2 regions of the Noviherbaspirillum sp. ST9 genome follow, and region 2 is predicted to be linked to the other one. Evidence: riboswitches for the same ligand, from Rfam matches in the RefSeq annotation. Region 2 holds a riboswitch; the other holds the start of a gene.

Region 1 (7,106 bases), on a different contig from region 2:
CGACGAATGATGCATCGTCCGGCCTGCCAGACGTGCTCGTGGTCGAGGACAACGTCGAGATGAGCGAATTCATCGCGCGCTGCCTCGCCGGCACGTGCAACCTCGTGACCGCCCGAGACGGCCAGGAAGGCTTGCAACGGGCGCTCGCCTTGCGTCCGGACCTCGTGGTCACGGACATCACGATGCCGAGGATGAGCGGCGACCAGCTGGTGCACACCATGCGCACCTACGGCGAGCTGGACCATACGCCGGTCCTCCTGCTGACCGCAAAGACGGATGATGACGTCCGGATCACGCTGCTGCGCAACGGCGCACAGGACTACCTGACGAAGCCGTTCTTGCCGCAGGAGTTGCGGGCAAGGGTGGGCAACCTGCTTGCCATGAAGCGGGCAGGCGACGCGTTGCGCGTCGAGCTCGCGAGTGCGTCGGACAATGTCGGTGAACTGGCGCATGCGCTGGCGGCCAAGCACAGGCAGTTGCAGACCGCGCTGAATGCAACGGAAGTGGCGCGCGAGCAGGCAGAACGTGCAAGCCAGGTGAAGAGCCATTTCCTGGCGGCGATTTCCCATGAAATGCGGACGCCGCTGACATCCATCACCATGAACGCCGAACTGCTTGACCGCCACCGCGAGGGCCAGTCGCGGGAAGCCGCGGGGGCGCACATCGAGCGGTTGATACGCGCCACGAAGCAGTTGTCGACGCTGATCGAGGGATTGCTCGAATACACGCGCATCGAAAGCGGGAGAAGTTCGGCCCGCATGGAAGGCGTGGATGCTCTCAGGCTGGCGCGCGAGGTGACGGAGACGATGGCGGACACCGTGCCCGAGGGCGTGCAACTTGTCCTTGCGCCGCCGCCTTCCGGCCTGCCCCCGCTGGTGAGCGACACGCGCCTGCTGCGGGTGGTCCTCGGCAACCTCGTCGCCAATGCGCTGAAGTTCACGAAGGAAGGGCTGGTCACGCTTCGCCTCGGCACGGATGGTGGCGCCCATGTGTTCGAAGTCCACGACACGGGCATCGGGATTCCCGAGGCAGACCTTCCGCGCATCTTCCTGCCGTTCGAGCAGGTCGAACCGGTGCAGCGCAAAAGCATCCCCGGCGTCGGATTTGGGCTCGCCCTCGTCAAGCAGATCGTGGAAATCCTCGGCGGTGCGGTCGAAGTGCGCTCCGCATCCGGCGCGGGCAGCACCTTCCGTGTGCGCATTCCCAGCAGCGGGCCGCGAACCTCCTGACCGCGAGCGGCAGGGAAAGGCGTTCAGCAGGTTAACGGCAGAAGTAATCCGTCACCACACGGTCGTGGTTGCTTTTCGGCGCGGCGACCGTAAAGGCATCGATACAGTTGGAGTTTGCATCGCGCACGCCGTAGAGGACGATCTCGCCCCGTTCGGTCTGCATGTTCGGATAGGCCATCACGGTCCTCGGCGGGCCGAAGTTTTTCAAGAGCGCAACATACGGCTGCCCGCGCCATGCGGACTGCATGACATGCTCGCGGTGCTTGCGGGGACTGATCTTCTTTGTCGGACCATCCTCGCGCACGCTCGCTTCCTGCGTTGCCGCGCATGCGGACAGCATGCAGATGACGGCCAGCAGGTGGTACCGCGGCGAATATCCCATGGCCTTCTTCCTCCACGTGTGCATTCAAGAGGGGAAAACAGGAAGTGCGCGGCGCAACCTGTGCCTGCCGTGCTGAATATCCATTCTGCCGAGATGGTTTTGTTGTGTTTTGTGCAAGCGCAACCGGGCGCGCGACTCCATGACGCAGGTCTATGGCAGATGCGGCAAATCAACGCGATAATGGGAAAACGTCACCGATCCCATGAGAACTCCCAGCACCGCGCCCACGGCAACGTTCGGCCTTGAACCCGCCGGCTATCGCAAACTGCTCGAACAGTTTGCCCATGCAACCCGCATCCTCGTATACAGCGGGGCAGGCATGTCGGCCGACTCCGGACTGCCGACGTACCGCGGCGCCGGGGAGCATCTCTGGACGGGGGACTTGCTCGAGCGCGTTGCGACACCGACCGGTTACGCGCGTGATCCCGCCTTTGCCATCGAGTGGTACGTCGAACAGGCGCACCGGTTGCTCGCGGCGAGACCGCATGAAGGGCATGCCGCTCTACGCACACTCGAACGGCACTGGAACGTCACGCATGTGACGCAGAATGTGGACGTGCTGCTGGAGGAAGCCGGTTGCGCCGAAGTGGTCCATCTGCACGGACGCTTCGACGAGATCAAATGCCTGCAGTGCCGCTGGACCGGCATCGCGACTGCGGCGGATTCATTGCGCCAGCCCTGCCCGAATTGCGGAGGGCAGTTGCGCCCTTCCATTGTCTGGATGGGAGAAATGCCGCACGAGGCCGACGTCAACCGGGCTGAGGAGGCCGCGCGATCGGCGGGGCTCGTGCTGGTGGTCGGCACGCCGGCGGAAATGTATCCCGGCGCGGCGGTGGTCGAAACCGCCCATCGCGCCGGAGTCCCGATCTGCGTGCTTAATCCTGAATGGTGCGAGAACCTGCACTATGCCCAATGGCAATTGTTCGGCGGCGCCCGCCAGGTGTTGCCTGTTCTCGCCAGAGACGCCATCGCACGCATGCGCGTCGAAGGCAGGCCGCTGCCCTGGTTCCTGCGCTGGCTGCCTTCATGGGCCAAGTAGGTCGGATCGCGGAAAACCCCAGCGCGGCACATAGCGCGGGCAATCCAGCTTCCGGAAGGATTCGAAGTCCAAGGTGGTGAAGTTTTCCTTCCAGGCGGGACCGTAACGCAAGTCGGTTGCCGCGGTCGCGCCCACCGACGGGGTACGGGAAAAACGCAGCCATGCCTCGAAGTGGCAATTGCCCTCCTTTAACGCCCTCAACGTGTACAGGTCTGCGACTTCGGTCGAGTAGAAGGCGATGGAGCGTGTTGCGTCCGCCGGAAGCACATCGCCCCATCGGCTGGCGGGACAATGGTCGAGTGGCAGCAGGCCGGGGGCCAGGCTCAGCACGCCGCGCCGCAACGCATACTTCCCCGCGCGCGGATCGCTTTCGACCGACACGAAGGTCCAGCAGACGGGATTGGTGGGAAACGGCGTCAACGCCACGTCAAGAACACGGCTCGCCCCGTCCCGCTGAAGCAAGGTGCCGGCAACCATGCGTCCGGCGTTCCAGGAGGCTACGCCTTGCAGGGCGATGAATCCGGCCGCCAGCACAAATGCGCTCGCGAGACCGCGCCGTCCGGTGTGGCCCGCGCGGTATTGCACCGTGCCGGCGACAGCGGCGAGGACGGCCAGCGCCGCCAGCGAGCTCCAGTGCAGGAAACCCTTCCCCGCAAAGTACGCCGGTACGGCCGCCAGCAGCACCAGGGAAAGGATGCGCAGCGCCGGCGGCGTCATCATCGCCAGCGGCACGCCGAATGCGATCCAGAAGAATGGCTCAAGGATGAACACCATGTCGCCATACAGCCAGCGCGAGTCGAACGGATGGAACGGATGGATGCCGTACGAATTGAGGAAGTCCATCGACAGATGCAGCACGAGCCCGATCGACAATGCCGCGAAGAAGCCCTTGCGCGCGGTGGCGCTGGCGTCGATGAGGCGGCGCGCGTTCGGCCACAGGAGGAGGATCAGTCCCCATAGCAGCAGTGCCTGCGGAATCGCGTACAGCAGCGTGTGCGTATGGCCGCGGTGGTGCATCAGGTAGCCGAGCGGCACCGGCAGCACCGGCGTCAGCACGAGATCCAGGTCGGGGAAGTTGCTGGCCGCCCAGGAGGTGAACAGGAGCAGGCGGCGGCGAATGCGCTGTTGGCCGGGATCGGCTTCCTGCGGCAGGCTGCGGTGAAGGAGTTCACCGACAGCGAGGCCGGCGAGGGAGTGACTCAGATTATCCATCGGACAATCTTACACGGCTGCGGCGCTTCTTCTCTGCCAGTGCCGAGAGAACCCTGCATTCGCGTCAGCTGTCGAGCTGCGCCAGTGCCTGCCCGATCGCGCCGGCATCGGACGGACGCACGAGACGCGCGACTTCAACGCCGTCCTTGAGGAAGACCAGCGTCGGCCACAGCTTGATCCGGTAAGAACGGCCCAGCCTGCGCCCCGGACCGTCCTCGATCTTGATGTGGCGAACGTTGTCATGGCCGTCGAAGGCCTTTTCGATCAGCGGCTGTGCGCCGATGCAGAAGCCGCACCAGGGCGCGCCGAATTCGACGACGGTCGGGCCGGGAAGGGCATCGACCTCGGCCCGTGCCGGTTCGCTTTCCGCGTAGTTGGTATTGAGTCCCATGCTAGTCGCCAAAGTTGATGCCGATGTCGCGCGCCGTCTGCAGCGTGTCGCTGTCGAGGGGCACGCCTTTCATGCGTCCGGCGACTTCCTCGAGCGCGACGTATTCGACGTTTGGAAAGGCGAGCGACACCATCACCCCGGACATGTTCTGCTCGAGGGCGCGCACCGCCGCGGCGCCGAAGCGCAGTGCAGCCAGGCGGTCAAAGGAGGTCGGGCTGCCGCCGCGTAGCAGATGGCCGAGTACGACGACGCGCGCGTCCTTGCCGGTGCGCTCCTGCAGCGCGCGGGCAACGCGTTCGCCGATGCCGCCCAGGCGTTCGGCATGTCCGGTGCCTGCCGCCTCGGCCACTTCACGTCCGCCTTCCACGGGGGCCGCACCTTCGGCAACGACGACAATCGAATACATGCGGCCCAGTCCGTCGCGCCAGCGCACTTTCTCCGCCACCTTCTCGATGTCGAAGGGAATTTCCGGGATCAGGATACTGTGGGCGCCGCCGGAAATGCCGGCATGCAGGGCGATCCATCCCGCGTAGCGCCCCATCACTTCCACCACCATCACGCGCTGGTGGCTCTCCGCCGTGCTGTGCAGGCGATCCAGGCAATCGGTCGCAAACGCCACCGCCGTGTCGAAGCCGAACGTGGTGAAGGTCTTGTCGAGATCGTTGTCGATGGTCTTCGGCACGCCGACCACCGGCAGGCCCATCTTGTGCAACGCATGCGCAATCGTCAGCGAGCCGTCGCCGCCGATGGCCACCAAGGCGTCGAGTTTTTCCTTCGCGAAGTAGTCGAGGATCTCGCCGGAGCGGTCCGTGTCCCTGGTCGTGCCGTCCGGCATCTGCACCGGATAGTGCAGCGGATTGCCCTTGTTGGTCGTCCCGAGGATCGTGCCGCCCAGGTGCGCGATGCCGCGCACGCCATCGCGCGTCAGTCGGAACACGCCGCCGTCAGCATAGCGGTCGGGATTGAGGATGCCGTTGAAGCCGTCGCGGATGCCGTAGCATTCCCAGCCCCGATTGATGGCGGCGAGCACGGTTGCACGGATGACAGCATTGAGGCCGGGCGCGTCGCCCCCGCCGGTATTAATGGCGATTCGTTTGACCACAGTTTCTCCTGGATATGTCAATTTAGTATCACCCCCGGGCAGAACCAAGTCAATCGTGCCGGAGACGTTGGCTTTGTGTCAGTAGATCGTGTCAAGCCGCTATCGTTTCGTGGCGAATTTGCCTCGCACTTGTATCAAGATGCTTCAGTCATTTTCTATTGGGAAATGATTGGCGTATCCTGATTCCGGCAGCAAACATTCCGATAAGGGCAAACCCGTCGAAAGGCGGGGACGCAAAGCTTCTGGTCTAAGGGCATATGTCTATGACAGCAGGGCTGCCGAGTGGATACCCGTCCGCTCGCATCCTGCCGCCCTCCAGCTTTCTTCACTCCAGCAACTTCCTTCGCGAATGCATGCCGGCCATGCGGCACATCTGCGTGCCGCGAGCGGAGGAACCATGTGCAGCAACAATGCAACCGCGCGGGGGAACGCCAGCAATTCCCTGCTGGCGCGTGCGGCAGTGACAGCCAGGGCGGTGAAGGTGTTGTCCGCTCTTTTTTTCGCGGCATTGCTTGCCGCATGTGCAGGACCCTTGCCCTTCAAATCCGCCCCGGGCGTCGAGAACGAGCAGCAGGCAGTCGCCACCCAGGTCGCACCGGAGTCGGCGCGCAAGAAGCGCGTGCGCACGCAGGACGTGCTCGCCGAGTGGGGCACGTTTGGTATCGAGCCGCGCGCCTTCCGCAAGGCAGGGCGCGCCGCATCGCCGCGCACGCTGCTGCCCGCGCCGGATTACAGCGAATCGATCCAGGATATCGTCGACAACGCGACCTGCCATTCCTGCGACGCCAAGCCTTACCACCACATGGTCGTCAATGCGTCGCTGCGTCACGGCGTTCCGCCGAGCCTGATCCATGCGGTGATCCAGAAGGAATCCGGGTACAACCCGAAGGCGCGCTCGAAGAAGAATGCGCGCGGACTGATGCAAGTCACGCCGGGGACGGCGAAGTTCGTCGGCGTCGTCAACGCACATGCGCTGTTCGATCCGCAGACGAACATCCACGCCGGCACCGCTTACCTGAAATACCTGATGCGGACGCACGCGACCTTCGACGAGGTGCTTGCCGCCTACAATTCCGGCCCCGGCAACGTCCGCAAGTACAACGGCGTGCCGCCGTTCAACGAGACGCGACGCTATGTGCGGGACGTGAGAAAGTTTTACGCGGCGTCGTCCGGCGACGAGCCCTGAGGCAACGCGTCGCTGCTGCCCTGCTCCTGCAAGACAGCAGCGAGCTGCGCGTGGAGATCCGCATTGTCGGGGCGGCTCTCGATTGCGCGGCGGAAGCAGGCCGCCGCTTCCTCGACGCGCCCGGTTTCGCGCAGGAGATTGCCGAGATTGACGCACGCGCTTGCAGAGGCGGGATTCAGCATGACCGCCCGGCGCAAGCAGCGTTCCGCCTCTTCCTGCTGTCCGGCGCGCTTGAGCGCCAGCCCGAGGTTTTCGAGTGACTCCGCGTCATCCGGCAGATGCTGCACCGCCATGCGGAAGGCATGCACCGCATCCTTGCCCTGCATCAGCTGCGCTACGCCCATGCCTTTCCATGCGATCCCGAAACGTGGCGCATCCTTCACCAGCTCCAGTGCCGCGCTTTCCATCTCGGCATAGCGGCCGCCCTTGAGCATCGACGCCAGAAGGTTGCGGCCGGCATCGACGTGCCCGGGATGCGTCTTGAGGACGAAGCGGTACAACTGCTCCGCTTCCTTCAGGCGGCCGCGCTGGTGGTGGCCGAGCGCATGGTGAAGGGCAATGTTGG
Region 2 (7,106 bases):
TTGGCGCACTCGGCGACATGCTCACCGTGCTGCTTTTCGTATTCATTGGTGCAACCCTGGCCTGGCCGCGTATCGCCGCGGGTATCGGAACCGCGGCCGCCATCGTGGGCGTACGTCTCGTCGCGAAACTGGTCGGCGTGACCCTGTTCGCACGCGCCAGCGGCACAAGTTGGCGCAAGGGACTGCTGTCCGCGCTGTCGCTGTCCCCGATGTCGGTACTGGTGCTCGCCATGTTGGTACGCACGCACGCCATGGGCATCGACCTGTTGGACCATCTCGCACCGCTGGCCGCCGCGACGCTGTTCCTTGCCATTGCCGGTCCGCTTCTGACCCAGTGGGCGCTGAAACTTGCCGGTGAAACGCCGGAAAAGGAGGCCTGATGTCGCTGGAATCTTTCAAGTCATCGCAGCCGCTGACACTCGGCGTCGAGCTCGAACTGCAGCTCGTCAGCCTCAGCGATTTCGACCTCGTGGATGCGAGCCCGGACATGCTGCATCTGCTGGAGCGTAAGCGTTTCCCGGGCAACGTCGTGCCCGAGATCACGGAGAGCATGATCGAGATATCGACCACCGTACATTCGGGCTACGCCGGATTGCTGGCGCAACTGCACAGCATTCGAGACAGCCTGGTGGAGGCGGGCGACATGCTGAACGTCGGCGTATGCGGCGGCGGCACGCATCCCTTTCAGCGCTGGACTGAGCGCAAGATATTTTCCAAGCCGCGCTTCAAGCAGGTCTCCAGTCTTTACGGATACCTGGCGAAGCAGTTCACCATCTTCGGCCAGCATATTCACATCGGGTGCCCGTCGGGCGACGACGCCTTGCTGTTGTTGCATGCGCTGAACCGCTATATCCCGCATTTCATCGCGCTGTCGGCGTCGTCGCCGTATGTGCAGGGTAGCGACACCTTGTTCAATTCGGCCCGGCTGAATTCGGTCTTTGCCTTCCCGCTGAGTGGGCGGGCGCCTTTCCTGCTGCGCTGGGAGGATTTCGAGCGCGACTATTTCACGCGCATGGAAGGCACCGGCATCGTCAAGAGCATGAAGGACTTCTATTGGGATATCCGGCCAAAGCCTGAATTCGGCACCATCGAGCTGCGCGTGTGCGATACGCCGCTCACGGTGGACCGTGCCGCGGCGCTGGCCGGCTACCTGCAGGCACTGTCTGCCTACCTCATGGAAGGGGCGGAGCCGCCGCCTGCCGAGGACGATTACCTCGTGTACAACTACAACCGCTTCCAGGCGTGCCGCTTTGGCCTCGACGGCACCATGGTGCATCCGCAAAGCCACGAAACGATGACCATTCGCGACGACGTCCTGGCCACCTTGCATCGGATCGAGCCGTACGCGGTATCGCTTGGCGGCCTGCCCGCGCTGGAGCACATCCGGCACGCTGCGGAATCGGGTAACGATGCGGGCTTCCTGCGCAGCGAGCGTGCCGGCATGGGCAGTCCGGAAGGCATGGTCGACGCAGCAATCCGGCGTTTCCGCGAGTGAGCGTGGCATACTTTCGGTCTTTCCCCTACCGATTTTCCTGCCATGAAATGCGCCATCGTCCCCGTCACCCCCTATCAGCAGAACTGCAGCATCCTGGTCTGTGAGCAAACGAGACGTGCGGCGCTGGTCGACCCCGGCGGCGACGTGCCGCGCCTGCGCGACGCGCTCAAACAACTGGATGTCACGCTTGAAAAGGTCATCCTCACCCATGGCCATATGGACCACTGCGCGGCGGCCGATGTCATACGCAAGGAGTTCGGCGTGCCGATCGAAGGCCCGCACATCGAGGATAAGTTCTGGATCGACCAGCTGGCCGAGTCGTGCCGCAGGGTCGGCTTTCCGCATGCCGACGCATTCGAGCCTGACCGCTGGCTCGATGACGGCGAGACAGTGACGTTCGGCGCGCAGACGCTGGAAGTGCTGCACTGCCCTGGGCATACGCCCGGGCACGTGGTGTTCTTCCACCGCGGTGTCCGTCTCGCCCTGGTGGGCGATGTGCTGTTCCAGGGATCGATTGGCCGCACGGATTTCCCCCGCGGCGATTACGACACCCTGATCGACTCCATCCGCAACAAGCTCTGGCCGCTTGGTGACGACGTCACCTTCGTACCCGGACATGGTCCGGCATCGACTTTCGGCGACGAAAGGAGAAACAATCCCTTCGTCGCGGATATGCGATTCGGTTAGATCGGAAGGAAGAAAATCAGCCGGTATGGCCGGATGCGCAGCACACCCTGCATCCGGTCACCTTGTCGAAGTGCGCCTTCGCGGCTTCGACGGCGTCGCCGCACCGCATGTAGGTTCCCAAATGGATCCCGTTATCGCCTTCGGGCAGATGGGCGCAGCGCGGGACGTGCACCTCATGTTCGCCGTTCGGATTGGCCAGCTTGTTGACGTAATAATGCTGCACTGCGCACCTCCTGAAGTTGTCGATGACACTGCGCGGCCCATGCTAATCAAAGCAGCACGGGATGTCCTTAACCTGGGATAAGGTCGTCCAACAAAACGCGGCAATTCTACAGACGAAAAAAAGCCCGCTGCAGCGCGCGGGCAAAGCCATATCTTGCGATATGGTAGAGACAACACCTTGGGACTAAATGCGCCGCTGCCGGAGGTATGCAGCGACACAGATTCAATGCTTGTTGCCGTTCCCCCTGCGCTCAGACAGCGGGAACAGGCAGGCCTTCATCAGAACGTGTGGCGAACACCGAGGTTGAACGCCTTGTTTCCGGAACCAGCTTCGGTGTTGTTACCGACGGTGAAGGTCGCGCCACGCTTGTTGTTGATGCGCGCGTAGGCGGTGTAGAAGTCGGTACGCTTGGACAGTGCGTAGGTGTAGCCCAGCGCCCACTGGTTCGCGTCGCGGTTCAGCGCGGAGTCGTCATCCTTGCGGATGAACGACGCCAGCACTTTGTGCGGGCCGAACGGAACGGTAGCGCCGACCAGCAGGTCGTTGTTGTCGACCGTGCCAGTGCCCTTGTTCTTGCCGTAGGCGAGGTGGGCCTTGGCGACGCCGAAATCGTACGTGCCGCCGATGACCGTGTTGCGTGCGTTGTCGGTTGCCGTCGCATTGTTCAGCCTGTGGTAGCCCAGGCCGACTTTCAGCGGGCCCGCGCCGTAGTTCAGCGAGGCGCCGATTGCGCGGCTGGCGGAATTGTTGCCGGCGACTTCACCAAAGCCGTATGCCAATTCACCCGAGAAACCGCCCATGGTCGGGGAGGTGTACTTGACGGTGTTGTCCATGCGGGTGCCGGAGTTTGCCATCAGGTTGGTGAAGCGGCCGGCCATGCCGTTGCCGAAGGGATCGGCAGCAGCGGAAACCAGGTAATGCGGGGTGTACTGGCGGCCGAAGTTGGTCGCGCCGAATTCGCCCTTCAGGCCGACATATGCCTGGCGGCCGAACAGCAGACCACCGGTCAGTGCGCCGGTGTCTTCATTGAAACCGTTCTCCAGCACGAAGTTCGCGGACAGACCGCCACCCAGGTCTTCGGTACCGCGGAAGCCGATGCGCGACGCGGAAGCAACACCGCTCGTCAGTTTGGAAACAGAACCGGCGGCACCGCCTTTTTCCAACACGATACCGGCGTCAACCACACCGTAGATGCTCACGTTGGTCTGGGCCGAAGCGGCTCCGGCAAAGCTGCCGATCACGGCGAGCGCGAGTAGCGATTTCTTCATTCTTGAGTCCTTGAGTTGAGAGGGGAAAGCCAGTGTGCGTATCCACTTGCGCGGATGGATCGAACGATAGAGGCAGCGCGGTGCACCAATCCATAGGCGTGGTAAGTTGATTTCCGCGCAATAGTCAAAACGCCGATGACAGTCGGTATTTACGTCGCCTTTTCACAACGTGCGTGTGGGTGAATTGCGACGTGTCGCAAATTTTGTTTTCTCCATCAAGCAATCGGAGTGGCAAGAGAAAATCCCGGTGTAATTCGCGCGCCAGCGAGCTACGTGAAAGTACGAATACAGAGAAAGTTGCCAAATCGCTACGCTAGCTACTCCTTGAAACGGCGCGCACCATGCGCCGCCTCACCATTCAACCGAGAGCAAGCATGGCTACACGTGACTTATTGCCGGTGATCCGCGCGGCTCGTGCCGGCGACGCCGCGGCGCAACTGACGCTCGGCAGACACTATCTGTTCGGTGGCAACGGCCTGCCCCGCAATCCCATGTCCGCACTGCATTGGCTTGACCGCGCAGCACGACGTGATGTTGCGGACGCATGGCGCCTGATCGGCGAACATATTCCTTACGAGACGGTGCGCAATATCGCGTCTGCCAGTGCGGTGCTGCCTTGGTACGACAAGGCATTCGATGCGGGCGTCGTGGAGGCCGGGCTGACACTGGCGAGGCTGGTGATGGACGACCCGGCATTGCGTAGCGCATGGCATGACAAGGCGATGCGCGGCTTGCATGCCGCGGCGCAGGCGAACATGCCCGACGCACAATGGCTGCTTGCACAGCATGCCGGCGCCAAGGAACTCGCGGTTGATCCTGCCGCACGCGGTGCGCGCAAGGTTTCGGCATCGCCACTCGAATGGGCTGCGAGCGCAGCGGATGCCGGCATCCTTGCCGCGCGATATGCGCTCGCGGAGCGTGCCTGGGCGGTTGCCGATTATTCCGCGTTCCTGCGCTGGTCTCTCCCTCTCGCGCGTGAGCTCATGCAACGCAGCAGCTGACCGTGAATACGACGCCACAATTTCCACATACGCCTCCAGTACTGTCCGCCGAAGAAGTGCGCCTGCTTGCGCGCACGGCGCACGCACTGATCTTGAGCGCCGACGGCGACAAGCGCGAGGCAATACGCTTTCTGGAACGTGCCGCGTCCGCCGGCGACAGGGACTCGCAGTTGTCGCTGGGCCTGCTGCTTGCACGCATGGATATCGATGGCAAGCGCAATGACACGATCGATGGCATTGCAAACTACAAGGAGGCGATTCGCTGGCTGACCCTTGCCGCGGACCAGGGCGTCGAGAAGGCCTGGTACGCGATTTCGAGGATTTATCAGAAGGCAGAGTTTTCGCAGCGCAGCCTGTCGCAATCGCATGCCTATCTGTGCAAGGCGGCATCCGCCGGTTACCACGTCGCGCAGCGCGAACTCGGCATGCTCGTCTGGCGGACGCGAAAGGGCGATGAGAGCCGGGACGTGCTCGCCCTCTACTGGCTGCACAAGGCGGCTGCGCAGGGATGCGGCGAGGCAGCCACGCGCCTCGAGAAGCTGGCGTCGCGTCCTTCGCCGTCACCCTGGGCACTGGAAGTGCAACGGCAGCTCGCACCGCACGCGTTCAAGGTGCCGCTGGTCGTGAATGCGCGTATCGCGCTTGCCGCCTATTTCGGCTTGTCGTTGCCCGAGGCGCTGCTGATCGATCTTGCGGCCGCGGATCGCGGACATTGCCTGCTGATCGATGTTCGCGCGGATTATGCGCGCGGAAGGCGCCGCCTGATCCTCGTCGGAAACGATGACGACCGCGCCGAGATCGATCGCATCGCGCGCGCATTCGAAGGGGTCGATTGCTCGCCTGGCGCGGAGGGCAGATACCGGCAGAGGTTGTATCGGCTGAAGAAGCTGGTGTCCGACTGGAGCGCCGTACAGCGTCTGCTGAAGGACTGATTCGTGACTCCCTGATTCGGGTCAAGGAAACGCGAGGCGAGGAGAGCGGCGCCCCTGCACGTCGCGTGTTCCGTTGCTATACTCGTTCACACAATAACCCACACAGGGCAAACCGGTCGAAAGACCGGGACGCAAAGCTTCCGGCCTAAAAGAGAAACTCTCATGGTAGCGGAGCCGCCTCCTGAAGCGGAGTCTCGCAGCATCGCGGCGTGCCCTGTTTGCAAAACGCCCAGTCATGTTGAAGTACGCCATCGCCGTCCTCCTCCTCATCCCCGCAATCGGTCGGGCTGAATGCGGTTTCGCCACCAATAGCAGTGAAATGATGATTGTCGTGAGCAAGAAGTCCGACAACAAATGCTTCAAGTCGGAAGAGTTCCGCAATGCCTTCCGTGAAGGTCTCGTCGCATCCGTCAAGACCATGGAGGCAAACTCCCCGCCGATCACGCGCGCGGTCGCTCGCCGGCCGCGGCCGCAGGGACTGCCGATGCCCGTGCAGCAAGCGGAAATGTATTACGGCCAAGCGCCCAAGCGCTAAGGCTCATAGCGACTGGTCCCGGTACCACACCATTTGATGCGTGGTCGCCAGCAGGATGCCATTCCTGGACCAGACCTTTCCCTCCTGGTCGTAATATCCGCCGTTGAAGGCATTCGCTTTTGCCATTGCAAAGGTATGGTGGCCTTCCACCTTCCGCAATGCGGCGCTGTCCGCGTGGAAGTTGATCGTCAGCGTCACGGTCGAGATCGGTGTGGGACCGCCCTTGCGTACGAACAGGCGGGGAATGAAGGTGTCGCAATGCGCGGCAATCGAGGGGAAATCCAGCGCGCGCGGCGGCACGTCGCTGATCCAGCATTGCGTGTCGCTTTCGCGGCCTCCGGAAAGCGGATCGCGGTCGACATAGCGCACGTCGTACATCTGGAGGAAGGGCACGTTGGCCGGTGATGCATAGCGCGCGCGCTCTTCCGGTGCGGCCACGTCCGGCATCGTCGATTCGGTGTCGGACCAGGCATCGCGCCGTACCGCAAACACGGCGGTGCCGGTAATCGCCGGTTCCGCATCTTCGCCCTGGCGAATGTCCATCTGCCAGTGCTGCGTCGAGCGGCCGGTTCGTACCGGATGCACGCGTATCCGGAATGTCCCTTTCTGCAGCGGCCCCGCAAAGTTGACGGTCATTGCCAGCGGGTCGCCCAACCTGCGCGGGTGCGACAGAATCGCTTGCAGCAGGGTCGCGACCGTGGTGCCGCCAAACGGCGAGATCATGTTCCAGTAATGCTCGGAAGTTGTGCCGCGGTACAGGTCGTCGCTTTCCGCCTCCAGGGCAAGCGCCTGGTCGAAGGGATGGGTCGTCATGGGATTTCTTGGTTGATTGAGAAATTCGAACACTCGTGCTTTTCAATGGTAAACAAAATCGCCGGATGGCGCAGGGCGTGCGGAAATTCACCCGAATTTCAAAAAAGTTTCCGTACGGATACAAAAATCCGGCTTGCTGCTATACTTCCTGT

Evidence for each region. Region 2 has a riboswitch for cyclic di-GMP ahead of ACNOHI_RS10500 (hypothetical protein). Riboswitches for the same ligand answer to the same signal wherever they lie in the genome.
Region 1: another riboswitch for cyclic di-GMP. It lies ahead of ACNOHI_RS00085 (lytic transglycosylase domain-containing protein); the one in region 2 lies ahead of ACNOHI_RS10500 (hypothetical protein).

What each region holds. Positions count from the first base shown of each region.
Region 1 is NZ_JBLWFR010000001.1:17,609-24,714, forward strand. Features, by position in the region: gene ACNOHI_RS00055 (ATP-binding protein) at 1-1,229, shown strand, start outside; gene ACNOHI_RS00060 (hypothetical protein) at 1,261-1,611, opposite strand; gene ACNOHI_RS00065 (SIR2 family NAD-dependent protein deacylase) at 1,814-2,650, shown strand; gene ACNOHI_RS00070 (metal-dependent hydrolase) at 2,636-3,862, opposite strand; gene ACNOHI_RS00075 (thioredoxin family protein) at 3,927-4,253, opposite strand; gene ACNOHI_RS00080 (6-phosphofructokinase) at 4,255-5,355, opposite strand; cyclic di-GMP riboswitch class I at 5,554-5,638, shown strand; gene ACNOHI_RS00085 (lytic transglycosylase domain-containing protein) at 5,753-6,541, shown strand; gene ACNOHI_RS00090 (tetratricopeptide repeat protein) at 6,511-7,106, opposite strand, start outside.
Region 2 is NZ_JBLWFR010000004.1:287,381-294,486, forward strand. Features, by position in the region: gene ACNOHI_RS10465 (cation:proton antiporter) at 1-380, shown strand, start outside; gene ACNOHI_RS10470 (YbdK family carboxylate-amine ligase) at 380-1,495, shown strand; gene ACNOHI_RS10475 (MBL fold metallo-hydrolase) at 1,538-2,182, shown strand; gene ACNOHI_RS10480 (hypothetical protein) at 2,199-2,405, opposite strand; gene ACNOHI_RS10485 (porin) at 2,684-3,673, opposite strand; gene ACNOHI_RS10490 (hypothetical protein) at 4,048-4,674, shown strand; gene ACNOHI_RS10495 (tetratricopeptide repeat protein) at 4,677-5,606, shown strand; cyclic di-GMP riboswitch class I at 5,703-5,788, shown strand; gene ACNOHI_RS10500 (hypothetical protein) at 5,842-6,141, shown strand; gene ACNOHI_RS10505 (acyl-CoA thioesterase) at 6,145-6,954, opposite strand.